2 regions of the Nocardiopsis sp. iso_238 genome follow, and region 2 is predicted to be linked to the other one. Evidence: riboswitches for the same ligand, from Rfam matches in the RefSeq annotation. Region 2 holds a riboswitch; the other holds the start of a gene.

Region 1 (14,596 bases), 1.5 Mb from region 2:
TCCGGTTGATCCGGTCCTTGGCCGCCTGGGCCCGGGCCGTCGTGGGCAGGTCACCGGAGAGCAGCCGGGGCAGCAGCAGCCGCCGGACCAGGAGCTCGCGCTCGGAGACCCCCTGCGGGCGGCGCACCACCGAGACGTTCACCCGGACCGCGTGTTCGTTCCCCGGCACGGCTCCCGGCCGGTCCGTCTCGACCGCCGCGTAGCGGAACCCGTGCGCGAGTTCGCACGGCCCGCACCCCACCGGTCCCCGGCTCGACGCGCATCCGCACTCCGCGCACACCAGTCGGTCCAGCGCCGCGTCCACCACCCGCCAGTCGTGCCGGTCCGGTTCCCCGCCGACCAGCGCGGCCACCTCGGGCCCGTCCTCCAGCCCCTCACGGATGCGGAAGGCCTCCCACTCCTCCTCCAGGACCGCGTCCACCAGCCCCCGGCACCGAGCACAGTCCGGAGCCCCGCTGTACTCGGGCCCGGGGCACTCCGGGCACGCCCTCAGGGCGTCCCCCACAGCAGGGCGCACGGGCCTCACCTCCGGGACCATTCAATCCGCCCGGGTCCCCGCGCCTCCACCCCTTTTCCGGGAGGGCCCTGGCTGTTCGCACTCCGGAGTCCGTCACCTGGGCGGTGTCACGAGGACCCCACCAGGGCGTGGATGTGGTCGGCGGCGTTCCTGGCGCCGTCGACGCCGGTCAGACGGCTCTGGAGCTCCCCGGCACGGGAGCGCAGGCGGGGGTCGCGGAGCAGGGTCTCCAGGGCACGGCGGAGCCGTTCCCCCTGGGCCTGGTGGGGAGGGAGGCCCACGGCGTTGCCGAAGCGCACGCATTCGTCGACGTTCCAGCGCTGTTCCATCTGGAGGCCGATGCCGAGGAACGGCTTTCCCGAGGCCACGGCGGTCTGGACGGTGCCCTCGCCGCCGTGGATGACGGAGGCGTCGATGAGGTCCCCGAGCCGGTGGGCGGGGAGCAGGTCGAACACGTGCACGTGGGGGCCGAGGCGCTCGCGGTCGCCGGGCTCCAGGTAGCGGGCGACCGGGGCGATCACCGTGACGGGCAGGCGGGAGAGCTCGTGGAGGACCCGCAGGACGATGTCGCGGTGACCCGAGCTCCCCATCGCGCAGTAGACGACGCGTCGGTCGGCCCCACGGGCGGTGTCCGCCAGGTGCCGTACCTCCGGGGGCACCTCGTGGGGCAGCCGGGCGTAGACGGGGCCGACCCAGCGGTAGTGGGGCGGGAGCAGGTAGGGGCGCGGCTGGCCGGAGATCGAGGCGACCAGGTTGAGGTCGCCGTCCAGGGCCTCCACGGTACGGCGGGGGAGCCGCACCCCGTTCTCGCGGGCGACCTGGGAGAAGCCCCGGGGTTTGAGGGTGGTGTACCGGGCGGCCTCGCGCAGGAGGACGGCGGCGCCGGTGTTGACCATCCGGGACAGGCGGCCGTCCCCCTGGAGGAGCGGCACCGATCCGGTCTGGCGCAGGTGCGGCCACGAGTAGGCGAACGGCCTGACGTAGACCAGGGGGACTCCGCTGGCGCGCGCGGAGATCATCTGGCTGAGCGTGGTGCCGATGACCGTCGCGGACGGCCGGAGCACCTTGTTCAGGGCCAGTTCGCTCTGGACCCGGGCGCGGACCAGCTCCGTGGTGAAGGGGTGGCTCACGCCGCGTCCCTGGTCGAAGCGGACCAGCTGGTCGGCCTGTTCGTCGGTGAGCCCGGGGGAGAGCGGGTGGTACTCGAACCCCTCGTCCTCGATCAGCCGCGCGTACCGCTCGGAGTATCCGGTGAACACGCACTCGTGCCGGTCCCTGAGCTGCCGCGCGACCTCGATCGCCCGTGTCGTCTCAGCGAGGTTGAAGGTTTCCGGTGCGAACAGGACCGTGCTCATGGTGCGGACTCCTCGGGAGAGGGGGGCTCATCGCAACCTAGCGGCAGGGGGAGGCGCCGGGCAAAGGGCGGTCGGGGAGGGTGTCGTGCGTCACTTCGGCTTGCCACGGGAGTTCCCCGGAAAGAAACTGGGACGGGCGTCCCAATTGTTTGGGGCGCAACGAACCACGAGGGGACCACCATGCCCAATCCGTACGCCCGGATCTTCGCCGTGCCGGGGACGCGGGGCTTCACCGTCGCCGGGATCATCGGCCGCATGCCCGTGGCCATGACCAACGTCGGCGTCATCACCATGCTCGCTGCCACCCACGGCAGCTACGCGCTGGCCGGAGCCGTCGCCGCCACCTTCACTCTGTCCATGGCCCTCATCACCCCCCAGGTCTCCCGGCTGGCCGACCGTCACGGCCAGCGCCGCGTCCTGCCCCCGGCCGCCGCCGTCAGCGTGGCCTCCCTGCTGCTGATGCTGCTCTGCGTCCAGGTGGAGGCCCCGGTGTGGACGCTGTTCGCCTGCGCCGTGCCCAGCGGGGCCATGCCGAGCATGTCCGCGATGGCCCGCGCCCGCTGGACCGGGATCCACCGGGGCACGCCCCTGCTGCACACCGCCTACTCCTTCGAGTCAGTGGCCGACGAGCTCACCTTCATCACCGGCCCGGCGCTGTCCGTGGTCCTCAGCACCATGGTGTTCGCGCAGGCCGGACCCCTCGCGGCGGCCGCCTTCCTCGCCGTGGGCGTGAGCCTGTTCGTCGCCCAGCGCGGCACCGAACCGCCGGTCCGCGAACCGGAACCCGCCACGGAACGGGGGCCGCGCGGGCTCGGGGCGCGCATCGTGGTGCTGGTGCTGGTCCTGGCCGCCGGTGGGGTGATCGTCGGTGCGGTCGACGTGGTGGCGGTGGCCTTCGCGGAGGACCTCGGCGTCCCCGGGGCGACCGGGATCGTGCTCTCCGCCTACGCCCTCGGCTCCGCGGTCTCCGGCCTGGCCTTCGGAGCCCTGAACCCGCCCTGGAGCGCCCACGCCACGCTGGTGCTGGCGGTGGCCGGAACCGCGCTCACCACGCTGCCCCTGCTCCTGGTCGGCGGGATCGCCGCGCTGGCCGTGTCGGTCTTCGCGGCGGGGGTCTTCTTCGCCCCGACCATGATCCTGGTGATGACCCTGATCGAACGCTCCGTCCCGCCCGCCCGCCTCACGGAGGGGATGACCTGGGCCCTGACCGGACTCACCGTGGGAACGGCGGTCGGAACCCTCACGGCCGGGCTCACCGTGGAGTCCTCCGGCACCACCGGCGGCTTCCTCGTGGCGGTGGTCGCGGGCCTGACCGCCCTGACCGTCACGGTCGCGGGCACGCCACTGCTGCGCGGAGCCGCCGCGACACGGCACGAGACGGAGGCTCCGCTACCCTCGGCGCAGGAACCGAGGAGGACACCTGAAACAGACGGACGGGCGCCGCGCCAAGGGTGAACTGCGCCGGAAGGCCCTGATCGAAGCCACCCTGCGCGTGGTCGAACGCGACGGGGTGGCGGGGGTCAGCCACCGCACGGTCTCCCAGGAGGCCGGGTTGCCCACCTCCGCCACCACCTACTACTTCACCGGGTTGGGCGACCTCCTGACCGCGGCCCTGACCAGCGTGATGGACGAGGACTCCGAGCGCATGCGCCGTCTGTCCGGCGACGGGGACCGACGGCGCGAGCTCGCGGAGCTGATGGCCCGGGTCGCGGCCGAACCCGGTCACCTGCTGGCCGAGTACGAGCTCTTCCTCCTCGCCGCGCGCCGTCCGCACCTGCGCGGGTCCACGGACACCTGGCTCGCGGCCGTGCGGGCGTTCGCGGGCCGCTACACGGACGACCCGGTGCGGACGCGTGTGGTCTCCGCCGTGGTCGACGGGGTCCTGCTGCACTCCCTCCTGACGGAGGCCAAGCCGAGCGCGGACGAGTTCGAGGCGATCCTCACCGACGTGCTCCCCGACCCGCAGGACTGACCGCTGTCGGTGGACCGCGCGGACACGGTTGTCCACAGGGTCGGAGCGGGATTCGCACAGAAGTCCTAATCTGGCGGGGGCACCAGTACGTAGCGACACCGGGGGAGACGATGACGGAGCGGCGGGGGAACGGCGGCCAGGGGCGCCGGTACGGCGGTGGCGGCGGTGGTCGGGGCGGCTCCGGCCGCAGGCCCGAACCCGAACCCATCCGGGGGGTGCGCGACGAGGCGCGGCTGTCCCAGGAACTCCTCGGGATGCAGGGCGCCTCCTACGGCCGCTACAAGTCCCTCAAGGGCGACTGGGACTTCGGGGACTTCACCCTGACGGTGCAGCGGGTCCAGGCCGACCCCTTCGCCCCGCCCTCGCGCGTCCGCGTCCTTCGGCCCGACGCCGGTATCCCCGCGAGCGCCCACGCGGATCCGGTGCGCCGTCGGGCCACCGCCGACTACCTCGGACGGCGCGCCCGCCGACTGCTGCGGGGGTCGCTGCTGAAGATCGACACCGGGGGCCAGGAGGTCATCGCCCGCTCCTCGTGCCAGATCACCGAGGACGGCGCCCTCGACCTGCGGATCGGGGTGGACCTGCCCGGCCACGGCCGCCGGATCGACGGGCGCACCGCCGAGCGCGAGCTGTGTCGCACCCTCCCGGCGCTGGTCGACGACCTCGACTGGGACGAGATCGACCACGCGGAGGCGGCGGCCTTCGCCGACACCGTGGCCGACGCCGTCGCCCTCAGGGCGAGCCTGGCCGACCGCGGTCTGGTCGCCTTCGTCGCGGACGGGGCGGTCCTGCCCCGGCGCAGCGGAGTGAGCGACGAACCCATGGCGGGGGAGGGCGTGGTGCCCTTCGCCGCCCCGGCGAGCCTGCGCGTGAGCGTGGACCTCCCGCACGCGGGCACGGTCACCGGCATGGGGGTGCCCGAGGGCATCACCCTGATCGTCGGCGGCGGTTTCCACGGCAAGTCCACCCTGCTGCACGCCCTGGAACGCGGCGTCTACGACCACGTGCCCGGCGACGGCCGCGAACTGGTCGTGACCCGGGGGGACGCGGTGAAGATCAGGGCGGAGGAGGGGCGCCGTGTGGAACGGGTGGACGTCAGCCCCTTCGTGCGCAACCTGCCGACCGGCGCCGACACCCGCGACTTCCGCACCGAGAACGCCTCGGGCTCCACCTCACAGGCGGCCAACATCTGCGAGGCGGTGGAGGCCGGGTCGCGCACCCTGCTGGTGGACGAGGACTCCACCGCCACCAACCTGATGATCCGCGACGAGCGCATGCAGGCCCTGGTCCACGGCGACCGGGAACCCCTGGTGCCCTTCGTGGACCTGGTCCGCCCCCTGCACCGCGAGCACCGGGTCTCCACCGTCCTGGTCATGGGTGGCAGCGGTGACTACTTCGACGTCGCCGACCAGGTGATCATGCTGGACGCCTACCACCCGCACGACGTCACCGAGCGGGCCCGGGCGCTGGCGCACGACCGCGCCGACGCCGAGTTCACCCTGCCCCGGGCCCGGGTGGTCGACCCCGGCTCGGTGGACGACGACACCGCCAAGGGACGGAGCCGGATCAAGCGCCGGGACATGGACGTACTGGTCTACGGGGAGAGCGACGTCGACGTGCGCTCGGTGGAGCAGTTCGTGGATCCCGGACAGATCACCGGCGCCGGTCTGGCCCTGCGCGCCCTGGTCAGGGGACGGCACCTGGACGGGAACCGGACCGTGGCCGAGGCCCTGGACTCCCTGGAGGAGGCGCTGGCCAAGGAGGGCGTGACCCTGCTCGGCGCCGACTTCGGCGGTGACTACGCCCTGCCGCGCAGGCACGAGACGGTCGCGGTCCTCAACCGGCTGCGGACCCTGAGAGTGCTCGGCCAGGGCTGACCGAGACCGTCAGGACGCGGATCGCGGGACCATCGGGACGGCGGCGCCCAGAGCGGTGTGGGCGTCGTCACCTCCGGGGTCGCGGGGTCCGGACCCACCCGCCCCGGGTCGGTATTGTGGAAAAGCAGGGCACAGCGACCCCGTCAGGGGCCACCGGAACCTTCCGGGCAGGCCGACACGGGTGTGTCGCGGCCCCTGCGAACCCGACCAGTTTTGGAGACGAGAACCCGGTGCGCGACCCCGCAGAACTGTACGAACTCCACCCCGGCTTCGACGACGTCACCGGGCTGGTGATGCTCGTCTGCCTGGACGGCTTCGTCGACGCCGGAAACGCTGGCAGCCAGTTGTCCGAGTCGCTGTTCGAGCGGTTCACCGCCGAGGAGGTCGCGACCTTCGACGTCGACCGCCTGGTGGACTATCGCCGCCGCAGGCCGCAGATGACCTTCGTCGAGAACACCTGGACCGACTACACGCCGCACAAGCTGGCCCTGTACCGGATGCACGACGCCGAGGGCCACCCCTTCCTCGTCCTGCACGGTCCCGAGCCGGACGGCGAGTGGGAGGCGTTCATCGCGGCCGTGACCGGCCTCGCGGAACGCTTCTCCGTCTCGCTCTCCATCAGCGTCAACGGCATTCCCATGGCGGTGCCGCACACCCGACCGGTGACGGTCACGCCGCACTCCACCCGCCCCGAGCTGATCGAGGGACACACCCCCTGGATCGGCCGGGTCGAGGTGCCCGCCAGCGTGTCCGCGCTGATGGAGTACCGCTTCGGGGAGAACGACCACGACTTCGTGGGCTACGCCATCCACGTGCCCAGCTACCTGGCCCAGTCCACCTACCCGCGGGCGGCCATCGCCGCCCTGGAGTACGTGGCCGGGGCCACCGGGCTCGCCCTGCCGAGCGAGGAGCTGGAGGAGGTCGCCGCCACCACGGACGTGGAGATTGCGGAGCAGGTCGCGGCGTCCGAGGAGGTCCAGCGCGTGGTCGCCAACCTGGAACGCCAGTACGACGACATCATGTCCTCGCGCGCGGAGGAGGGCGGCGGGCCGGTCCCGCTGTCCGACGACGGCGCGGGGCTGCCCACCGCCGACGAGCTCGGCGCGGAACTCGAACGCTTCCTCGCTGAACGCGAGGGAGACGGAAACGGATGACCGTGTTCTACCAGATCCTCTTCAGCTCGGTCCTGCGCCACATGGACGCGGAGACGGTGCACAAGCTGAGCTTCGCCGCGCTGCGCGGCGTCACGGCCGTCCCCGGTGTGGCCGAGACCATGGGCAGGGTCCTGGGCCCGCGCGAACCCGAGCTGACCGTGCACGCCTTCGGCCGCGAGTTCCCCGGCCCGCTCGGCATGGCCGCCGGGTTCGACAAGAACGCCGAGAGCCCGCGCGGTCTGGCCGCCCTGGGCTTCGGCTACGTCGAGGTGGGCACCGTGACCGCCCACCCGCAGCCCGGCAACCCCAAACCGCGCCTGTTCCGGCTGGTGGCCGACCGCGCCATCGTCAACCGCATGGGCTTCAACAACGAGGGTTCCGCGCTGGTCGCGGAGCGCCTGCACCACCAGCGCCGTGGCCCGCTGCTCGGGATCAACATCGGCAAGACCAAGGTCACGCCGGAGGCGGAGGCGCCCGCCGACTACGCGCTCAGCGCGCTGCGGCTGGCCCCCTACGCCGACTACATGGTCATCAACGTCAGCTCGCCCAACACACCGGGGCTGCGCAACCTCCAGGGTGTCGAGCAGCTGCTGCCCCTGGTCAGCGCCGTCCGCGCGTCCCTGGCCGAGGCGGGCCGCCCCGAGCTGCCGCTCCTGGTGAAGATCGCCCCGGACCTGGCCGACGAGGACGTCGACGCCGTCGCGGACCTCGCGCTGGCCGAGGGCCTGGACGGGATCATCGCCACCAACACCACGATCTCCCGTTCCGGACTCGACACCTCCGACGAGGATGTCGAGGCGGCCGGAGCCGGGGGCCTGTCGGGCGCCCCGCTCAAGGAGCGCTCGCTGGAGGTCCTGCGCCGCCTGCGCTCCCGCGTGGGCGACCGGGTCACCCTGGTCGCGGTCGGCGGCATCGAGACCCCCGAGGACGCCTGGGCCCGCGTCCGCGCCGGCGCCACCCTGGTCCAGGGGTACACCGGGCTGATCTACGGCGGTCCGCTGTGGCCCCGCCGCATCCACCGGGGCCTGGCCCGCCTGGTCCGCGAGGCCGGGTACCGGTCCGTCCAGGAGGCCGTGGGGTCGGACGCCCCGGCTCCGGCGCTCACGGTGGTCCGGGAGACCCACGAGGCCAGCTGACCGACGCGCGGGCGGCCGGTGGGGGTTCCCACCGGCCGCCCGCGCGTGTGCGCCCTACCAGTCGCCGTCCCAGTCGGGAGGGTAGACGTTGCCGGGTTCCGGGCCGCCGAGCGCCTGGCTGCTGGTGACGAACACGTAGTCCTCCGCGCGCAGCCGTTCGACGATCTCCGGGACCGCCGCGAGCGTGGCGGGCCGGGGGTCGTGCAGCAGCACCACCGCGCCCGGTTCGACCCCGTCGAGGACGGTCTCCACGATCTCGTCCCGGTCGTGCCCCTTCCAGTCCCCGCTGTCCACCGTCCACGCGACCTCCGCCATGTCCTGCGCGGTGATCTCCTCGTGCACGTCGTCGTTGGTGGCGCCGAACGGCGGCCGGAACTGCTCGACCGTGAACCCGGTCTGCCTGCGGACCATCGCGCTCACCGCGGCCGTCTGCGCGGCAAGGCGCCCGGGGTCCATCTTGTTCATGTGCTCGTGTTCGTCGCCGTGGCTGGCGATCTCGTGCCCCTCGGCGTAGGCGCGCCGCAGCACGCTCGGCCGGGTCAGGGTCGGGCCGCCGTTGAGGAAGAAGGAGGCCGTCACCCCCTCCTCCGCGAGGACGTCCAGCAGGTGCGGGGTGGCGTCCACCGGTCCGTCGTCGAAGGTCAGGGCCACGCACCTGGTCTCGCCGTCCTGGCAGTCCACCTCGGGGTCACCGGCGGTGACCACTCCGGGCGGGGGACCGTCCCCGGCGTCATCGGACCGGGCCGCGGGCAGGGCCAGGTCGGGTTCCGCCACCAGGGCGGCCTCCCGGGCGCGCTCACCCAGGTCCGACAGCAGCGGTGCGGCCCGCTCGTGCCCGACCACCACGGCCCTGCGACCGGGGGCGCTGTCGGGGACGTGGCCGTCGACGATCGGTGACAGGTGCCCGTCGTCGAACTCGACCACCAGGTCCCCCGACGCGTTGAACCCGATCGAGTCGTAGGTCCGCAGCACCGGGTGGAACGCGTCGGGGTCGACGTCCTCGTCGTCCGCCAGCTCCTCGCGCGCGATGGCGTTGAGCCGGACCAGCTCCTCCTGCCCGCGCAGCAGTTCGGTGGAGGAGGACACGGAGAGGTCGTGGGCGTCGTACCAGTACGTCGCGTAGCCCTCCCGCAGGCCGTGCATGTCCTCCTCGGTGCGGACCAGCCGGACCCCGAGGACCCCGTCCCCGGCGGCGACCAGCTCCCAGTCGACGTCCAGCCGCACGGGATCGCGGGTCCCGGCACGGAAGTCCCGCACCTCCTGGTCCACCCGCGCGGCAAGGCCCTCCGCGAAGGCGTCGGCGCCCTCGAACTCCGGGTAGGCGACGCTGACCTCCACGCCCTCGGGCTCGTGGGGGTGGCCGGTGAAGTCCCGGGCGTCGCCCCGCCACTCCCCGACACCGTCCCCGACCTCGTCGGCCAGCACGGTGAGCCGCTCGGGGTCGCCCTCGTCCACGCTCACCGCCCCGTTCCCGCACGCGGCGAGCGTGAGGGACAGCAGCACCAGGGCGGTCCCCGGCCGGAACGGCTGTGCCCGGACCGGGCCGGGTGGGGGAACGGTCCGGCCCGGCCCAACTCTCCTCGACGCCAAGACCCGACTCCCTCGTCCCTCTGGGGATGCTCCTCACGACTGCTGGGAGCAACATAGGGGACAACACCCCGGCCCCTCTGGCGGTGTCCACATGTGGACACCGCCAGAGGGGCCGGGGTGCGGGTGGGTCACTCCGAGTCGCTCGGAGCCTCCTCCGGGGCCTCCTCCTCGGGGACGCCGTCGACGTAGGTGCGGCCCGGCTCGGTGGTGCCGAGCAGCTGCGACACCGTGACCATCGAGTACCCGCGTTCGTCCAGTTCACGGATGATGTCGATCGACGCGTCGATGGTGGTGGGGTGGATGTCGTGCATCAGGATGATCGCGCCGTCGGACGCGCCGTCCAGCGCGCGATCGCGCACCACGTTCGCCTTGCGGTCCCGCCAGTCGTTGGTGTCCACGCTCCACAGGATCTGCGCCAGCCCGAGCTCCGCCGTCACCTCCGCGACCGTGTCGTCGGTGGCCCCGTACGGAGGCCGCATCAGGTCCATGGTGTATCCGGTCTCCCGGTACACCAGCGCCTGCGTCGCCTCCAGGTTCTCGCGGACACCGTCCGCCGAGAGCTCGGTCAGGTTGGGGTGGTCCAGAGTGTGGTTGGCCACCTCGTGCCCCTCGGCGTAGGTGCGCCGCACCACCCACGGGTGCTCCCTGACCGGGAGGCCGGTGACGAAGAAGGTGGCCTTGGCGTCGTGCGCGGCCAGGGCGTCCAGCAGCTCGGGGGTGCGCCCGCCGGGGCCGTCGTCGTAGGTGAGCGCCACGCACTTGGTGTCGGGCGCGGAGCAGTCGACCGAGTCGTCACGCGGGGCCAGCACGCCGGGCGCAGCCGAGGCCGAGCCGTCCTTGTCCGCCTCCGGGGCCTCGTCGATCGAGAAGGCGCGCACGCCCGTGGTCGCCGCCTCGCGCACCCGCAGGCCGAGGTCGGAGAGCAGCGACTCGGCCTCGTCCCGGGGCAGTACCGCGTGCACGCGGCCCGCACCGGCCGGGGCGACCTGGCCCTCGTCGAACTCCACCACGAGGTCACCGTCCGGGTTGAAGCCCACCGAGTCGTAGAGGGAACTGATCGGGTGCAGCGCCGAGGGAACGGCGTCCGTGCCGGACACCGCCTCGCGCACCCGCTCGTTCAGTTCGGCCAGCTCCTCCTGTCCGGCGAAGAGGTGGCTGGAGCCGTGGACCGCGCCCGTGCCGGTCTCGTACCAGTAGGTGCTGTGCCCCTCCCTGGTCTCCTCGGAGTCCGTCTCGGTGGTGGTCATCCGCACCCCCACGATCCCTTCGTCGGCGGCGGTCAGGCCCCACTCCCCGAGGAACGTGCGCGCCCCGGGGTTGGCCGCCTCGAAGGAGCGCGCCTGGGCGCCGAGGGTCCTCTCCAGGAAATCGGTCAGCGGTCCGGCGTTCGGAATGGACGGGTAGGTGACGGAGACGTCCGCCCCGCCCTCGTAGGCGAGAGTGATCTCCTCTGTTCCGGGGACCGCGTCGGGGGAGACCGTGGTCAGTTGGTCGGGTTCGCCGGTGGCCGGGGTCCGTGTCCCGTCACCGGATGACTGGTCGCCGTCGCCCGCCAAGGCACTGTCCTCCAACAGTCCGATCGGTCGGGACGCCGACAGCACCAGTCCCAGCAGGACGACCATCGCGATCGCGACCGTGAGGAGGGGCTGGTCGGGAGCCATGGTCTGCCGGTCTTGCTGCTTCACCTGGGGTTCTCCACGTTCATCGTCTGACGAACGTTCGTGGGGGAGGAGGGGGAGCGCTCCCCCACGTAACGCTGATTGTCGGTTGGGATGCCGCGAACCCGACGCGGGTTCACGCCGAGTGGGCGAGGACCACGCCGGGTGCATGGGCGGAGGGGGCGCTCCCTATACTTGCAGCCGTGGAAGGTACACGCTCCACCCTTGGTCACCCCGGAAGCCTTCCGGGGCGGGCGTTGCGTGTCGAAAGAGGGAACCCGGTGCGAGTCCGGGACTGCCCCGCAGCGGTGAGTGGGAACGAACGTCGTCATAAGCACTGGTGATCCGACCGGAAAAGTCGGAAACCGGGAAGCGGCGACCAGTAGGAGGGCCGGCGGTCACGCCGGAGCACGCCCACGAGTCCGAAGACCTGCCTCCGCCCGGCGGCGCACCCGTGCCGTCGGTGGTCCCGTGCCCCGAGGGAGGGCCGAGGGCGGAGACAGCCGTGCGCCGTCGGGCGCCTCCTCGGCGTGTCCGCGTCCTCGCTCGCCTCGTGGCCGGTACCCGGCTTTCGACGAGGGAGAGAAGCTCCATGCCCAGCACCCCGGCCGCCAGGCCGTCCGTGCGTTCCACCGTGCACGGCTATCCGCGCATCGGCCCCGACCGCGAACTCAAGCGCGCCAGCGAGTCCTACTGGAAGGGCGGCACCACCGCCGCCGAACTCGACGCCGTCGCCGCCGAACTCCGCCTGGGCGTCTACGCCCAGCTGCGGGAGGCGGGCGTGGACGACCTGCCGTCCAACACCTTCTCCTACTACGACCAGGTGCTGGACACGGCGGTCCTGTTCGACCTCGTGCCCTCCCGCTTCGCCTCCCCGGCCCAGGCCGGTGAACGGGACGAGCAGCTGCGCCGCTACTTCGCGCTCGCCCGGGGCGAGCAGGGCGCCCCGCCGCTGGAGATGACCAAGTGGTTCGACACCAACTACCACTACCTCGTCCCCGAGCTCTCCCCCAGCACCCGGCCGCGCCTGGTCGGTGACAAGCCCGTCACCGAGTTCCGTGAGGCCTCCGAGGCCGGGTTCCAGACCCGCCCCGTGCTGGTCGGCCCGCTGACCTTCCTCCTGCTGGCCAAGGCCGCCGACGACGCCCCCGAGGGTTGGGAGCCCATCGAGCTCCTCGACCAGCTCCTGGACGCCTACGCCCGGCTGCTGTCCGACCTCAGGGCCGCCGGCGCCACCGAGGTCCAGCTCGACGAGCCGATCCTGGCCACCGACGAGGGCCGCTCGGCCGTCGGCCACCTGGAGCGCGTCTACCAGCGCCTGGGTGCCCTCACCGACCGCCCCTCCCTCCTGGTCTCCACCTACTTCGGCTCCATCGGCGCCGCCGCCCTGCGCGTCCTCAAGGACTCCCCGGTGGAGGCGGTCGGCCTCGACCTGGTCACCGACGCCGAGGGCGTCGAGGACCTGGCCGCGGTCTCCGGCCTCGGCTCCACCCGCCTGGTCGCGGGCGTCGTCGACGGGCGCAACGTGTGGCGTACGGACCTGCCCGCCGCCGTGGCGGAGCTGGGCACCCTGCTCGCCCTCACCGACGAGCTCACCGTGAGCACCTCCTGCTCACTGCTGCACGTGCCGATCGACCTCGACGCCGAGACCTCGCTCGCCCCCGAGCTGCGCGCGGCCCTGGCCTTCGCCAAGCAGAAGGCGGGGGAGGTGGCCCTGCTCGGCCGCGTGCTCACCGAGGGCGAGGACGCCGACTTCGACGCTGCCGCCACCGGGAACCCGTCGTTCACCGACGCCCGGGTGCGCGCCCGCCTGGACGCGCTGGGTCAGGACGCCTACGAGCGCCCCGAGGACCGCGGCGCGCCCACCGACGTCACCCTCACCACGACCACCATCGGCTCCTTCCCGCAGACCCCCGAGCTGCGCCGCGCCCGCGCCGCGCACCGCAGGGGCGAGCTGGCCACGGAGGAGTACGAGCGCACTCTGCGTTCGGAGATCGACCGTGTCATCGCGCTCCAGGAGGAGATCGGCCTGGACGTCCTCGTCCACGGCGAGCCCGAGCGCAACGACATGGTCCAGTACTTCGCCGAGCAGCTGGAGGGCTACGCCACCACCGAACGCGGGTGGGTGCAGTCCTACGGTTCGCGCTGCGTGCGCCCGCCGATCCTGTTCGGTGACGTCTCGCGCCCCGAGCCGATGACGGTCGAGTGGATCACCTACGCCCAGTCGCGCACCGACAAGCCGGTCAAGGGCATGCTGACCGGTCCGGTCACCATGCTCGCGTGGTCCTTCGTCCGCACCGACCAGCCGCTCGGGGAGACCGCCCGCCAGGTGGGTCTGGCCCTGCGCGACGAGGTCGCGGACCTGGAGCGGGCGGGCATCCGCCACATCCAGGTGGACGAGGCGGCCCTGCGTGAGCTGCTTCCCCTGCGCGAGGAGCAGCGCCAGGCCTACCTGGACTGGGCGGTGAACTCCTTCCGCCTGGCCACGTCCGGGGTGGCGGCGAGCACCACCATCCACACGCACATGTGCTACTCGGAGTTCAACCAGATCGTCGGCGGCATCGAGGCGCTGGACGCCGACGTCACCAGCGTCGAGGCCGCCCGTTCGCGCATGGAGCTCGTCGAGGCCCTGGGCGCGCGCGGCTACAAGCGGGGCATCGGTCCGGGCGTGTACGACATCCACTCGCCCCGGGTGCCGTCGGTCGAGGAGATCGAGGCCTCCCTGCGGCTGGCGGCCACGCACGTGGACGCCGGGAACCTCTGGGTGAACCCGGACTGCGGTCTGAAGACCCGTGGTTACGCGGAGACCGAGCAGGCGCTGCGGAACATGGTCGAGGCGGCCCGCCGGGTCCGCGCCGACCTCCCGTAGCAGCGGGGGCCGGACACGAGGAAGGGGGCCGCGGCGATGCCGCGGCCCCCTTCGGTGTTCCCGGCCGCTACACGGCCCGCACGGGTCAGCCCCCGACGATGGCCAGCGCCTCGTTGGCGGCGTTGACCATGATGTCCTGGGTGTTGTCCGGCAGGGCGAGGTCCTCGTGGTCACCCTGGGTGGTGTCGAGGTAGTAGGTCACCGAGATGATCAGGTTGTCCTGGCGCATCAGCAGACTGGCCTCGGGAAGCTTCTCCCCGAGCAGGTCGGTCTTGGTGACGACCAGGTACGCCTCGCTGCCGAGGCCGTCCAGCTCCTCGTCGATCTCGATGTCGTCGGCGTCGTAGCGGTCCGACTCGGCGCCGCCGCGGATGCGGTCCAGCGTGTACTCGATGTCCTCGGCGGCGGCCTCCGGGGAGTCGCTGGCGCTGTAGGGGAGCTTGAAGCCCACCTCCAGCGAGCCGAAGC
Region 2 (14,596 bases):
GGGGCGCGCGACCAGGGCGACGAGCAGCACGCAGAGAGCGCCGGAGACGCAGCCCGCGAGGTCCATCGCGGAGGTCGGCGGCCCCATCCAGTCCGGGAGCGTCGGGATGCGCAGCGCCGACCGCAGGTCCATGAGCCACAGCACGAGCACCCCCGCAGGCAGGGCGAGCGCCACCAGGGAGCGAAGTGCCCGCGCACGACCGTCAGCGGTGGCCAAGGGCCTGGTCAGAGCGGAGAAGTGGAGCATGCTGACCAGGCTAGGGCGCGGCCCGGCGGCCGTACATCAGTCAAAGGGACGAAGCGGGGGGCGGGGCCGGGGCGGGGATGGGCCAAAAGGCTGACCCCGGGCCCGTGGGGGTTCGGCTGTTCGGTCGATGCGCGGTGAGGGGCCGCCGGGGGACGCTGGTTCCGTGACCATGAGGGAGGAACCAGTGACCATCGCATCGACCCCGGCCGGGTCCCCGGCCACCGCACCGTCAGGGGGTGTGCCCGACGGCGGCCCCGCACGACGGGTCGCCTTCCTGGACGTCGCCCGCGCACTCGCGATGATCGGCGTGGTGGCCATGAACGTCACCGTCGTCGTCTTCCCCGCCGAGCGCTCCGGGGACGTCCAGCAGAGCACGCTCGCCTCGGTCGTCGACGGGGCGATGGGCCTGTTGATGTCCGGCAAGGCCCGCGCGCTGCTCATGGTGCTGCTGGGCGTCGGCGCCGTCCTGGCCTGGCGGGCCGCCACCCGTCGCGGGGGACGCCCGATGGCCCTCATGGCGCGGCGCTACGTGTTCCTGGGGCTGCTCTTCGGGGTGCCGCACGTGCTGGTGTTCTCCGGCGACATCCTCGTCCACTACTCGCTCGCCGCGCTGCTGCTCGCTCCGTTGATGCCGTTCCTGCTGGCCGGTTCGGGGAACCGGCCGCTGTGGTTCGCGGGGGCGCTGTTCGTCACGGCCCCGGTCTTCGAGTACGGGCTGCGCTCGGTGTTGTCAGGCCACGAACTGGACATCCTGGTGACCCTCGTACCGCAGACCCTCGGGTTCTTCTGCGTGGGCGTCTGGCTGGCCCGCAGACCCGAACTCGACCCGGCGCACGCCGACGACCCCACCCGTCTCCCCACACGCATGATCTGGACGGGGCTGCTGGGACAGGCGCTCGGCCTGCTGGCCCTGTTCGGCTCCGACCTGTTCTTCCCCATGGAGTTCGACGCCGAGGGCATCCCCGTGATGAACGCGGACGGCATGCCGGTGATCCACCCCGGCTCCGACATGATGACCTCGTTCGGGGCGGCCCTCGGCGGACTGGGCGGCGCCCTGTTCTACCTGGGCCTGGTGTGGTGGTTGGTGCGGCGCGGCCGCACCGGCGCGCGCGCCCTGGGCGCCCTGGCCCCGCTGGGACGGATGACGCTCACCGTCTACCTGGGCAGCACCGCCGTGTTCCTGCTGACCATGAAGCCGTTCGAGGGCGGGATCCCGATCCTGGCGCAGTACGGGATCGCCGCCGCCTACTTCGCGGTGATGGCCCTGTTCGCCAGCTGGTGGCTGGGCCGCTTCAGGCTGGGGCCGCTGGAGTGGATCTGGCGCAGCCTGACCTACCTGCGACCCATGCCGATGCGCCGCGCCCCGGAGACGGTCGCGTCCGCGCCCTCGCCGGTGACCGGCCCGCGGTACGCGCACCAGGGCGGATCCGCGCCCGTGCCGACCGGTCCCGTGGAGACGGTTCCGCGCACCACAGGGGCCACGTCCTCCGGTGGTTCCGGCACCCACGACGACACCGCCGACCCGGCCGGGGGCTCCACCCCCTGACCGGGAGCCGGGAGGCGACCCGCGGCGGACGTCCGTCCGCGGGGCCTCTCTCCGTCGGCCCGTGCCGGAGCACGTCCTCCGGTGCGGGCCCCCGGTCGTTCAGCCCCCGGTCGTTCAGCCCCCGGCCACCGAGGGCAGCAGGCGGACGTCCGATCCGTCGAGGACCACGGCGTCCAGGCCGCCCACGGAGCGGCACTCGTCCTGGTCCACGAACACGTTCACGTACCGGCGCAGGGCGCCCTGCTCGTCCCTGATCCGGCGATCCAGACCGGGGTGGATCGCGGCCAGCGCGTCCAGCACGCCGCGCAGCGCGGTTCCGTCCTCGACCTCCACGGGAACGTGGGTGGCGCCCTCGGCGTCGGCCCGCAGCACGCTGGTCAGGTGCACGGTCACCCGCATCTCACACCTCCGTGGCCCGCACGCACAGGACGTCGGGCAGGTGGGCGGTGACGAGGTGCCAGCGGTCGTCGTCATCGGTGGTCGCGTAGACGTCCCCGGAGCGGGTGCCGAAGTAGAAACCGGGCACCCGGGCCCCGTCCGTGCAGGCGGCGTCGCGCAGGACGATGCCGAAGTACGGCTCCTGGGGGAGGCCCTCGTTGATCGCCCGCCACGTCCGGCCGCCGTCGTCGGTGCGGTAGACGCCCAGCCGGTGCTCCGCCGGGAGGTGGACCTCCTGGCTGATCACCGGGAAGTTCAGCGCGGTGTCCGGGGTGTGCGGGTGGGCGACGATCGCGAAGCCGAAGTCGGTGGGCAGACCCTCCTCGATCCGGCTCCACCCGTCTGCCGCGGGGTCGGCGCTGCGGTAGACGCCGTGGTGGTTCTGCGCGTAGAACGAGCCGTCCGGGGCGGCGGCGACCTTGTGCACGCACTGGCCGTACTCGGGCTCCTCGTCCGGGAGGAACCCGGCGGAGATACCCCGGTTGGTCGGCGTCCAACTCGCCCCGTCGTCCTCGGTCTGGTAGACACCCCCCGTGGACATGGCCACGGTGATCGCCTCGGGCGACTGTCGGCCCACACCGAGAGTGCCGGGCAGGACCGTGTGGATGGCGGCCCCGCCGGCGCCGGGCATCCAGTTGACCCGGTGCGGGTGGTCCCACAGCGCGCGGACCAGCTCGAAGCTGTCACCTCCGTCCGAGGACCTGAACAGGGCGTGCGGCTCGACCCCGGCGAACACGGTGTCGGGGTCGGCGCCGAAGGCGAACTGCCAGGCACGGGTCAGTGAACCGTCCGTGTCCTCGGGGAACGCGATGGGCGGGGCCGGGGGCTCGGCCCAGGTGGCGCCGAGGTCGTCGCTGTGCCAGACGCTCGGACCGAAGTGCCAGCTCTCCGTACCGGCGAGCAGGCGTCCGGTGTGCGGGTTGATCCCGACCGTGTAGACGGGACTCATCCCGGCGTCGTTGGCCTCGTCGAGCCGGTGCGGTCCGGTCACGTCCCATGCGCGCCGATCCTCGCTCCGGGCCGTGAACAGCCCTTTGCGCGTGCCGATGACCAGGAGGTATGCCATGACGAACTCCAAGATGTGAGCCAGGTCTCCACTCTGGCACAGGGGTGCGGCGAACGCCGGGAGCCACGGGGGCGAGGGTGCGGGGAGTGTCAAGGAGGCGTCAGGAGAGGGTTCCGGACGTCTCGGGAAGTGAATAGTTAGGAACCCGAACGATTTACCGTGGGTGGAGAATTCGACCCTCGGGGAAATGGTGGCCCTGTTGGAGGGATAACTTCCGTGAGGAGGGAACCCTTTCCGGGCAAGGGTTCTGCGGCGAGTGGAAGGCGGTTGTCGGTACCAGATCACTTTGCAATAAACTCCCGGGCTACCGGTGTTCGCTCCGAGGCTTCCCCCCAGGCCCCGGAACGCCGGTCACATCCCGTCATCCAGCCCGGAAGACATCCCGCTCCTTCGGTCTCTCGGTCCGTTTCGGGACCACCGTCCCAATGGCCGGTCCCGCGTACCATCGAGAACCGGGTTCCCACTCGATAGGGTCGCCTCATGCACCACCCCCCGGACACGCTCCACGCTCGCAAACGCCGTAAGGCGAGGGCCACGATCGTGTCAGCAGCCTTCCAACTCTTCGCCGAACACGGATTCGACAACGTGACGGTCGCGGCCATCGCGGAACGCGCCGAGGTCGGCCGCACGACCTTCTTCCGGTACTTCGGCGACAAACAGCAGGTGCTGTTCGCGGATGACGGAGCCGAGGTGGACCGCATGTGCTCCTACGTGCGGGAACGCGCGGACCTGAAGCCGGGGACCGGCCTCGCGGACGCGCTCGCCCTGCTCCGTGAGGCCGCGGACGCCAGCGGACCCACCGCCCTGTCTCCCGCGCACTCCGCCGTGCTGGTGCGGCTCCTCAGGGAGAGCATCGACCTCAGATCCCGCTACCTGCTCACCCGGCAGCAGCGGGCGCTCCGCCTGGCCGCCGCACTGACCGAGGCGGGCGCGGCGGAGAACGTCGCCGTCCTGGCCGCCCACACCGCCATGGCCTGCGACCTCACGGCGATGCGGCTCGCGGAGAGTCCCGAGGCCTACCCCGCCCACGTGGACGAGGCCCACGGGATGCTCCGCACCCTCGGGGTGTCCGGGGACTGACCGGATCGGGGCGCGACCCTCCTGCCCCGATCCCGTGCTCACCGGTCGTGCTCGCGCACCAGACCGACGAGCCCGCGGCCGAAGAGCACCACCACCGTCAGACTGACCGCGCCCACCAGTGCGTAGGGGACACGGAGCGCGTCAGCCTGGCCCAGGGTGGGTGCCAGGGCGGCCACCAGGACACCGCCCGCCGCCATGCCCACGGCGCTCATGCCCCAGCTGACCGTGCGCATGGCGGCGTTCACGCGCCCGAGCAGGTGGTCCGGGGTGAGGCGCTGGCGGAGGGAGGTCATCGCGACCCCGTAACCCAGGACCAGGCCCCCACTGAGGAAGTACACCCCGGCGACCACGGGGGTGAGCGGGAACAGGGCCACCACGAGGTACAGCAGCCCGCTCCCGGCCAGGCAGAGCGTCGGCAGGGTTCCGTGCGGCAGGACCGGGCGCAGTCGGGAGACCACCTGTCCGCCGACCACCCCGCCGGTCGCGGCGAAGGCCATGAGCAGGCCGAACCCGGCCGCGCCCAGTTCCAGGACGTCCCGGACGAACAGCACCTGGGTGGAGAGCAGCGTGGCGTAGGCGGTGTTCACGAACACCGCGATGATCGCCACCGCGCGCAGCAGCGGCTGGTTCCACAGCGCCTTGACACCCTCGACCACGTCGCCCCACACGCCGCGCTGCGCCCGCCTGACGGGGGTCGCGGGGGTGGTCGCGCGGACCCGGAGGAGCGCCGCCACCGACACCAGCAGCGCGGCGGCGTTGAACAGGAACGGGGCGAACAGGCCGAGGGACAGCACGAATCCGCCCAGCGGGCGCCCCGCGAACTCCTGCGCCACGATCGCCCCGGACCTGACGTGCCCGTTGGCGCGCTCCAGGCTCTCCTTGGGGACCAGCGCGGTCACCGTGGTCTCGGCGGCGGTGTCGTGACAGACCTCCAGGGCGCCGAAGCAGAACGCGAAGGCCGCGAGCAGGGGGATCGAGGCCCACCCGGAGGACACCACCAGGGCCAGCAGCGCCCAGAGCAGCAGCCGCAGCGCGTTGGCGGAGACCATCAGCGTGAACCGGGGCAGGCGGTCCACGAGCACCCCGGCGGGCAGCGCGAGGAGGAGCCAGGGGAGTCGGCCCGCTGTGGCGACGGCGGCCACCAGCGCGGCGTTGTCGGGGGCCAGGGAGGAGGCCAGCCACGGCACGGCGATCATCGCCACGCCGTCGCTCAGGTTCGAGGCCAGGGACGCGGACCAGAAGGCCCGGAAGCGTCCGCCGAGCGGCGCGTTCGACGCCCGGGCGGTGGAGTCGGACACGGGGGGACCACCGACTTTCCCGAGCCGGTGTCTCGGGCGGTTCCCGAGCGGGGCACCGGCACACGGCTTCACGCTAACGGCCGCCGGGCCCCGAGACGGGTCGCGTGGGGGGCTGGATTTAGTAGGACGTCCAACTATATGGTGAGGGTGCCGAGAGCGGGGAAGCTGGTGCGAATCCAGCGCGGTCCCGCCACTGTGACCGGGGCGAACACCCGGAAGTCAGGCCACCGCTCGCGGCCCGAGATTCGTGTGGTCCACGAGGATGGAGCGAACACGCATGGTCAGCGAGCTGACGCATTTCGTGCATGGCAGGAACGTCCCGGGCCGGAGCGGCCGCTTCGGTGACGTCCACGACCCCAGCACCGGCCGGATCCAGGCGAGGGTCCCCCTGGCGGACCGGGCGGAGACCGAGGCGGTCATCGCGGACGCCGAGGAGGCACAGGTCGCATGGGGCTCCTGGAGCCCCCAGCGCAGGGCACGGGTCCTGCTCAGGTTCCTCCAGCTGGTCGAGCCCGAGCGCGAGTCGATCGCCCGCGCCCTGTCCGCCGAACACGGCAAGACCGTGGCCGACGCCCACGGCGACCTCCAGCGCGGCCTGGAGGTGGTGGAGTTCGCGGCGGGGATCCCGCACCTGCTCAAGGGCGAGTTCACCGACAACGCCGGGGCCGGGATCGACGTCCACTCCCTGCGCCAGCCGCTGGGCGTGGTCGCGGGGATCACCCCGTTCAACTTCCCCGCGATGATCCCGCTCTGGAAGGCCGCGCCCGCGCTGGCCTGCGGGAACGCCTTCATTCTCAAGCCCTCGGAACGCGACCCCTCGGTCCCGCTCCGGCTGGCCGAGCTCTTCCTGGAGGCCGGGCTGCCCCCGGGCGTGCTCAACGTGGTCAACGGCGGCAAGGAGACGGTGGACACCCTGCTCACCGACCCCCGCGTGGCCGCCGTGGGCTTCGTCGGCTCCACCCCGATCGCGGAGTACGTCTACTCGACCGCCACCGCGCACGGCAAGCGCGCCCAGTGCTTCGGCGGGGCCAAGAACCACATGGTCGTCATGCCCGACGCCGACCTGGACCAGGTGGCCGACGCCCTGATCGGCGCCGGGTACGGGTCCGCGGGCGAGCGCTGCATGGCCATCTCCGTCGCGGTCCCCGTGGGCGAGGAGACCGCCGACGCCCTCGTCGCCAAGCTGACCGAACGCATCGCCGGGCTGACCGTGGGCGCCTCGGACGACCCCGACGCCGACTTCGGACCGCTGGTGTCCAGGGACGCCCTGGACCGCGTCGACGCCTACGTGGCCCTGGGCGTGGAGGAGGGCGCCGAACTGGTGGTCGACGGCCGCGGCCTCAAGGTCAGAGGCCACGAGGAAGGCTTCTTCACCGGGGCCTCCCTGTTCGACCGCGTCACCCCGGACATGCGCGTCTACCAGGAGGAGATCTTCGGCCCCGTGCTGTGCGTGGTGCGCGCGGCCGACTACGAGGAGGCCCTGCGCCTGCCCAGCGAGCACGAGTACGGCAACGGCGTCTCCGTCTTCACCCGGGACGGCGACACCGCCCGCGACTTCTCGCAGCGCGTCAACACCGGCATGGTCGGCGTCAACGTGCCCATCCCGGTGCCCGTCGCCTACCACACGTTCGGCGGCTGGAAGAGGTCCGGCTTCGGTGACCTCAACCAGCACGGACCCGACTCGATCCGCTTCTACACCCGCACCAAGACCGTCACCTCGCGCTGGCCCTCCGGGGTCAAGGAGGGCGCGGAGTTCACGATCCCGGTCGTCCGGTGACCGCCGCGATCACCGACGAACAGCGCGCGCTGGCCGAGACCGCGCGCGGGTTCGCGGACGAACACCTCGCACCGTTCGCCGTCGGCTGGGACCAGACCAAGCACTTCCCGGTCGACGTGCTCCGCAAGGCCGCCGAACTCGGTATGGGCGGCCTCTACGTCTCCGAGGACACCGGCGGAACCGGCCTGACCAGGCTCGACGGCGCCCTGGTCTTCGAGGCCCTGGCCACCGGCTGCCCGTCCGTGGCCGGGTACCTGTCCATCCACAACATGGTCGCCTGGATGGTCGACCGCTACGGCGACACCGACCAACGCGCCCGCTGGTTGCCGGGCCTGTGCTCCATGGAGTCCCTGGGCAGCTACTGCCTCACCGAACCCGGCGCCGGTTCGGACGCCGCCGCGCTCAGCACCCGGGCGGTCCGCGACGGGGACTCCTACGTCCTCACCGGGTCCAAGCAGTTCATCTCCGGCGCGGGCGTCTCCGAGGTCTATGTGGTGATGGCGCGGACCGGAGGCGACGGCGCGGCCGGGATCTCCGCGTTCGTCGTGCACCGCGACGACCCGGGGGTGTCGTTCGGCGCCGACGAGGCCAAGATGGGCTGGAACGCCCAGCCCACCCGCCAGGTGCTCATGGACGGGGTCCGGCTGCCCGCCGACCGCCTCCTGGGAGCCGAGGGCGACGGCTTCCGCATCGCGATGAACGGGCTCAACGGCGGCCGCCTCGGTATCGCCGCCTGCTCGCTCGGCGGCGCCCTGGCCGCACTGGAGCGCAGCACCGCCTACCTGGGGAGCCGTGAGGCCTTCGGCGCCCCGCTGATCAACGCGCAGGCGCTCCGGTTCCGGCTCGCGGAGATGGCCACCGACCTGGAGGCCGCCCGCTCCCTGCTGTGGCGGGCTGCGGGCGCCCTGGACGAGGGGGACCCCGAGGCCGCGCACCTGTGCGCGATGGCCAAGCGGTTCGCCACCGAGGCCGGGTACACCGTCGCGGACCAGGCCCTCCAGCTCCACGGGGGGTACGGCTACCTCACGGAGTACGGCATTGAGAAGATCGTGCGCGACCTGCGGGTGCACCGAATCCTGGAAGGGACCAACGAGATCATGAGCCTCATCATCGCTCGACGACTCACCGGGGCCGCCTGATGACCGGCGAAGACGACGCCACGGTGCTGCTGCGGGTGGAGGGCGCGCTCGCCCGCGCCACGCTCAACCGGCCGCGCGCCATCAACGCACTGGACCACGCGATGGTCCGCACGTTCGCGGACGCCCTCACCTCCTGGGAGAAGGACGAGGGCGTGGCGGTGGTGCTGCTCGACGGCGCCGGGGAGCGCGGTCTGTGCGCGGGCGGCGACATCCGCGCCATCCGGGCCAGCGCGGTGAACGGCGACAGCCAGGCCGCCGACTTCTGGCGGGACGAGTACCACCTCAACGCGCAGATCGCCCGCTACCCCAAGCCCTACGTGGCCCTCATGGACGGCGTGGTCATGGGCGGCGGCGTGGGGGTCTCCGCACACGGCGGGGTCCGCGTGGTCACCGAACGCTCCAAGGTGGGCATGCCGGAGACCACCATCGGGTTCGTGCCCGACGTCGGCGGCACCTTCCTGCTGTCGCGGACGCCCGGCGAGACCGGCACCCACCTCGCGCTCACCGGGACGCCGATCGGCGCGGCGGACGCGGTGTACACCGGGATGGCCGACCACTACGTGCCCTCCGAGCGCCTGCCCGACCTCGTGGCCGCGCTCTCGGAGGCGGGAACGGAGGCCGACGTCACCGAGGCCGTGGGCCGCTTCGCGGAGATCGTCCCGGCCGCGCCCCTGGAGGCCCTGCGCGGGTGGATCGACGCCTGCTACTCCGCCGACACCGCCGAGGAGATCGTGGCGCGGCTGCGCGCGCACGGCGACCCGGAGGCGGCGAGGGCGGCCGACACCATCGGGGCCAAGTCCCCGACCGCCGTGAAGACCACCCTGGCCGCGCTGCGCCGGGCCCGCGGCCTCGCCACCCTGGAGGAGGTCCTGGAACAGGAGTACCGGGTGTCCACGGCCGCGCTGACCTGGCCCGACCTCGCGGAGGGCATCCGCGCCCAGGTGATCGACAAGGACCGTGACCCGCGCTGGTCCCCGGCCACGCTGGCGGAGGTCACCGACGCCGACGTCGACCGCGCCTTCGCGCCCGCCCCGGACGGACCGGTCGGCCTCGCCGAACCGGCCGCCACGACCGACGGGGGTGCGCGATGACCGCGATCGCCTTCGTCGGACTCGGCAACATGGGCGGGCCGATGGCCGCCAACCTCGTCGCCGCCGGGCACGACGTCACCGGGTACGACCTGGTGCCCGAAGCACTGGAGCGGGCCGCCGGGGCCGGGGTCCGGGTGGCCGCGTCCGCCGCCGAGGCCGTGGCCGGGGCCGACGTCGTCATCACCATGCTGCCGAGCGGCCGCCACCTGCTCGCCGCCTACCGGGGCGGCGATCCGGCGGACGGCCTGCTGGCCGCAGCCCGCCCCGGAACGCTCTTCCTGGACTGTTCCACGGTGGACGTGGCCGACGCGCGCACGGCCAACGCCGCGGCCGTCGAGGCCGGGCACCGGGCCATGGACGCCCCCGTCTCCGGGGGCGTGGCGGGGGCCGAGGGCGGGACGCTCACCTTCATGGTCGGCGCGGAGGAGGCCGACCTCGCCACGGCGCGGCCGCTGCTGGACGTGATGGGCGGCCGGGCCGTGCACTGCGGCGGCCCGGGCGGCGGCCAGGCGGCGAAGATCTGCAACAACATGGTGCTGGGCGCGTCGATGCTCGCCGTGAGCGAGGCGTTCGTGCTGGGCGAGCGGCTGGGCCTGACCCACCAGGCGCTGTACGACGTGATGTCCACGGCCTCCGGGCAGTGCTGGTCGCTCACCTCGTACTGCCCGGTCCCGGGCCCGGTGCCGACCAGTCCGGCCAACAACGACTACCGGCCGGGGTTCGCGGCCGCGCTGATGGCGAAGGACCTCGGGCTGGCGGCCAACGCGCTGGAGGAGACCGGGGTGGAGGCGCTGATCGGCGGCCGGGCCGCCGAGGCCTACCGGGCCTTCGTGGACGGCCTGGACGGGGAGCCCCGGGACTTCTCCGCGATCGTGGAGTCGGTGCGCGAGCGCTCCGGCCGGGCGGAGCCCGTCACCGAGTGAGTCCGACGCGGCCCGGGTGACCCGAAGGGGGCGCCCGGGCCGCCCGCGTCCGCCCGCCGCCCGCGTCCGCCCGCGCACCGGTCCGGAGGGAGGAACCACCGCGCTCCGGGAGGCGTCTGACGGAGAGTCGGACTTCCGGGACGCAAGGGTTCCGGAAGGTCACCACAGCACGGAGCTGAATCCCCCATGAACCCCAAACCCGGCGCGCTCACGGCCGTCCAGGTCATCCTCTTCATCATGTCCGCCATCGCGGGCCTCGCCCTCCTGCTGGCCATGGTGGGGGTGAGCGCCGTGAGCTCGGGGGAACTGGAGCGCGCCACCGGGGTGAGCCCCGGGGCCTTCTGGCTCCTGATGCTCGTCGCCCTCGCGACGACCGTCTTCTACGTCTACGTGGCCTCCACCATCGGCCGGGGCGGGTACCGCACCCGGACCCTGGTGCGCGTGGTGGTGGGGGTCGGCGTCACCTCCGCACTGGTCAACATGCTGACCGGGGAGAGCGGGCTCGTCGGCCTCGTGCTCATGGTCGTCGTCCTCATCCTCAACGAGGGCGAGTCCGCCAAGCGCTGGTACGAGGAGACCGAGAACCCGCAGCCGTACCGGAGCAGCTGAGCGGGACGCCCCTCCCGGCGGCGTCCCCTGGCGGTCGATCCCGTGGGGGCGACGTCCGAGCCGGTCGTTAGGCTCCTGAGCTGGCGAGGACGGGCCCGCTCCGGGGCCCGCCGCCCTCTCACCAGGAAGTCCCCCATGAGTACGAGCCGTATGCCCCTGGCACTCAGAGCCCTGCGCAACATCCTGTGGATCATGGTCGTCCTCGGAGGACTGGGGATCGTCCTCGGTCTGGTCGGGTTCTCGGTCATGACGGAGGAGGAGATCCACCGGGAGGCGGGGGTGGGCCGGTCCGCCGCGATCGCGCTCATGCTGCCGAGTGCCGTCATCCTCCTCATCGAGGCGTACGTGGCGGCGTCCCTGAGCCGGGGAGGCCGGGCCCAGCGGTGGTGTGTGCGCGTGCTGGCGGTGCTGACCCTGCTCCCCGGGCTCCTGGGACTGCTCTTCCTCGATGTCACCGGACTGTTCGAGGTCGCGACCGGCCTCCTGTACCTGGCGCTCAACGAGAGCCGGTCGGCCCGGGACTGGTACCGGTCCAGGGCGACGGCCGCGGCACCGGAGGCGGTTCCTCCGGGGGAGGTCGCGGACGCGGCTTCCCCCGCGGGAGGCCCTCCGGTCCCCGACGCCTCCGGCCCGACCCCCTGACAGGAGTGCGCGCCCCGGCCACCCGGCCTCCCATCAGACCGGGTGTCCGGGGCGCGCGCCTGTGGGGCCGCCTCGGCGGCTTCCTAGAACGGCGTCAGGGTGATCTCCAGCCCCGAGGGGCCGTGGTCCTGGATGTAGGACGCGAAGTCCTCGACGTCGTCGAAGGCGAACCCGTACGCCTTGCCGTCCTCCGTGTGCTCGTGGAAGGTCCCGGCGTAGCGGTTGGCGATGTCGGCCAGGTAGAACTCGGCCGGGTCGTTGGTGGGCTGGGCGGCGTGGTCGAGCAGGGTGGCGCGGTTGAGCGCCGCCCCCACGATCGCCGCCACGGGGCCGGTGATCCCGTCGTTGGGCGCGGCCAGGGCGCCGTCGCAGAAGAACACGTCCCGGGTGCTGGGCCGGGCGATGGGGGAGACCCCGCCGTCGAACAGCAGCTCGTCGCCCTGCACCCGACCGGTGAAGGTCCCGGCGTTGGTGGTGACGCTCAGGTCGGTGCCCGCGTAGTGCGACCACACCTGGTCCACGTACGGGTCGAAGTAGTCGCCGGGGAAGATCCCCGCGTCGAGCCCGTGCCCGGGGGCGATGATCCGGTGGCCGTCGTAGACCAGCGGCGAGAAGTCCGGATCGGCGGCGAGGGTCTCGAAGATCGCGTCGCGTCCGCCGGGCAGCAGGAAGCCGGTGCTCTGGTCCTCGTTCCCGGTGAGGCGGATGCCGATCGGCACGCTGAACTGGTCCACCATCGAGGTGTTGCAGAACATGCCGTCCTCGTTGTGGGTGAACTCCACCGAGTCGTGCAGGACGTCGAAGCCGTGGTCGTCCTCGACCCAGCCGGCGGGGAGCTGGAGGGCCGGGTTGCCGTTCCCGTCCTCGACGATCCGGATGCCGAGCTTGCCGCCCATGGCGAAGTAGATCCGGCCGGACATGTACGGGAGCGTCATGTCCGAGAGGGCGCCCAGGGGGATCGAGTAGTCCGTGTAGCCGTCGTCGGTGTTGTCGTCCACGCTGACGGGGTGGGGCGTGCCGTTGGCGTCCACCCGGCAGTGGACGTCGTCGACGAGGTCGGTGCCGACGACGTACACGAGGACCTCGTCGTCCCCGAAGCGGCCGCTGTTGTTGGTCACGCTCACCGGGAGCGCTCCCAGGTTGGCCGTGTTCGAGACGGGGGTGATGCTCTGGGGCCTGGTGGCGCAACCGGTCGCGCCGAGCAGGGGAGCCCCGGCGGCGATCGAGGCGCCGCCCAGGAAGAGCCTGCGGTTGATCATGTGCGAACTCCTCAGTAGCGGGTGTGAAGAGGTGCGCACCATGGAGCCAGCCCGGGGGTACCCGCGTCAACGGGGTCAGCGACGGGGATTCGCGTGGCGACCGCGTTACCCGTGGTGACGAAGGTGCATGTGGCATAGATCACATGGGTCGGCCCGGGGTCAGCTCCATCAGGGCGACCCCCCTGTGCCGGTGGCTCCCCGCCACGCACAGCCCCGCCCTCTCGGCCAGGGCCGCCAGTTCGTCGGTGCCCCGTTCCCGGCCCTGGAAGAAGGCCAGCATCCGCAGGTCCAGCTCGCTCACCACGTCCTCGGCGGCGTGCTCGGCCACCAGCACCGTTCCCGTCGGACCGGCCGCCTCCGCGCACCGCCGCAGGATGGTCTCGGCCGACGCGTCGTCCCAGTCGTGCAGGATCCAGCCCAGTACGAAGGCGTCGCCGGTCACCGGCAGCGGATCGAAGAAACTGCCCGCGACGGCGTCGGCGCGGTCGGCCAGACCGGCCTCCCGGAAGTTCGCGCGCGCCGCCGCCACCGGACCGGGCAGGTCCACCACGGTCCCGCGCGGCCGGGGAAAGCGCTCCAACAGGGTGAGCAGCAGTGAGCCGTTGCCGCCGCCCACGTCCACGACGTGGTCCAGCGCCTGCCACTCGTACATCTCCGCGATGGTCTCGGAGTGGTTGACCATCCGGCCGCTCATGAGCTCGTCGAAGGAGCGGGAGAGCTCCGGGTCGGCGGACAGGTCCTCCCAGAAACCGGCGCCGCCGAAGCGCAGGGAGTAGGCGCTCCGGCCGGTGCGCAGCGCCTCGGCCAGTTCGGACAGGCAGAGGTCGGCGCGCCCGTGCGCCCCGTCCCCGGCGAACCAGGGGAGCCGGGAGTACGGGTGGTCCGTCCGCAGGCACGCACCCACGGCGGTGAGCGCGAACCGGTCGCCCTCCAGGGTGAACAGGCCCTCCCCGGCCAGGTACCGCAGCACCCTCGCCAGGCCGTCCGGGTCCGCTCCGACCGCCGTGCCGAGCTCGGCCGCCGTGCGCGGCCCCTCGACCAGGTGGTCCGCGACCCTCAGGGTGGCCACGGCCCGGATCGCCATCGGTGTGACCGGGCTGGCCAGCGACCAGAGTCGCGCGGACGCCTCCCTGGCCCCGTCGGTGTGTTCCCCACGCTCTGCGCTCATCCGGCACGCTCCAGTCCTCGGGCCGCGGTCTCCCTCGGACACTACCCAGGAAGGGGCTCCCCCATGGGCGGAATCCTCCCCATAACGGTGATCCTGAGGCGCTGCCTGGGGTTGGCCGCAGGCGGACCGGAGGGCTGGCCGCATACCGGTCGGCGGCGCGGATTCCTAGCGTCGGAGCATGAACTCCCCACGCGCGCACACCGAGCGGCCCCTCCGGGAGGCCGTGGTCTTCGTCCTGCTCGCCCTCGGGCTGGCCTGGCTCGTCTTCACCCCGCTCCTCCTGGACGGCACCCCGCCGAGCGACCCCGCCTTCG

What was found. Region 2 has a riboswitch for cobalamin ahead of AC0VYL_RS25735 (CoA-acylating methylmalonate-semialdehyde dehydrogenase). Riboswitches for the same ligand answer to the same signal wherever they lie in the genome.
Region 1: linked by a shared signal. The riboswitch ahead of metE (5-methyltetrahydropteroyltriglutamate--homocysteine S-methyltransferase) and the one ahead of AC0VYL_RS25735 (CoA-acylating methylmalonate-semialdehyde dehydrogenase) in region 2 are both predicted to bind cobalamin.

The regions. Positions count from the first base shown of each region.
Region 1 is NZ_CM149668.1:4,228,441-4,243,036, reverse strand. Features, by position in the region: gene AC0VYL_RS19220 (hypothetical protein) at 1-517, opposite strand, end outside; gene AC0VYL_RS19215 (glycosyltransferase) at 625-1,872, opposite strand; gene AC0VYL_RS19210 (MFS transporter) at 2,053-3,327, shown strand; gene AC0VYL_RS19205 (TetR/AcrR family transcriptional regulator) at 3,365-3,844, shown strand; gene AC0VYL_RS19200 (ABC-ATPase domain-containing protein) at 3,955-5,721, shown strand; gene AC0VYL_RS19195 (proteasome assembly chaperone family protein) at 5,952-6,875, shown strand; gene AC0VYL_RS19190 (quinone-dependent dihydroorotate dehydrogenase) at 6,872-8,011, shown strand; gene AC0VYL_RS19185 (polysaccharide deacetylase family protein) at 8,066-9,514, opposite strand; gene AC0VYL_RS19180 (polysaccharide deacetylase family protein) at 9,730-11,262, opposite strand; cobalamin riboswitch at 11,469-11,694, shown strand; gene metE (5-methyltetrahydropteroyltriglutamate--homocysteine S-methyltransferase) at 11,852-14,128, shown strand; gene AC0VYL_RS19170 (DUF3558 domain-containing protein) at 14,214-14,596, opposite strand, start outside.
Region 2 is NZ_CM149668.1:5,696,476-5,711,071, reverse strand. Features, by position in the region: gene AC0VYL_RS25765 (sensor histidine kinase) at 1-246, opposite strand, end outside; gene AC0VYL_RS25760 (DUF418 domain-containing protein) at 416-1,792, shown strand; gene AC0VYL_RS25755 (MoaD/ThiS family protein) at 1,907-2,191, opposite strand; gene AC0VYL_RS25750 (WD40/YVTN/BNR-like repeat-containing protein) at 2,193-3,296, opposite strand; gene AC0VYL_RS25745 (TetR/AcrR family transcriptional regulator) at 3,777-4,376, shown strand; gene AC0VYL_RS25740 (MFS transporter) at 4,415-5,674, opposite strand; adenosylcobalamin (AdoCbl) riboswitch at 5,807-5,953, shown strand; gene AC0VYL_RS25735 (CoA-acylating methylmalonate-semialdehyde dehydrogenase) at 5,952-7,451, shown strand; gene AC0VYL_RS25730 (acyl-CoA dehydrogenase family protein) at 7,448-8,590, shown strand; gene AC0VYL_RS25725 (enoyl-CoA hydratase/isomerase family protein) at 8,590-9,681, shown strand; gene mmsB (3-hydroxyisobutyrate dehydrogenase) at 9,678-10,604, shown strand; gene AC0VYL_RS25715 (hypothetical protein) at 10,791-11,213, shown strand; gene AC0VYL_RS25710 (hypothetical protein) at 11,349-11,855, shown strand; gene AC0VYL_RS25705 (beta-1,3-glucanase family protein) at 11,939-13,114, opposite strand; gene AC0VYL_RS25700 (methyltransferase) at 13,254-14,282, opposite strand; gene AC0VYL_RS25695 (lysostaphin resistance A-like protein) at 14,461-14,596, shown strand, end outside.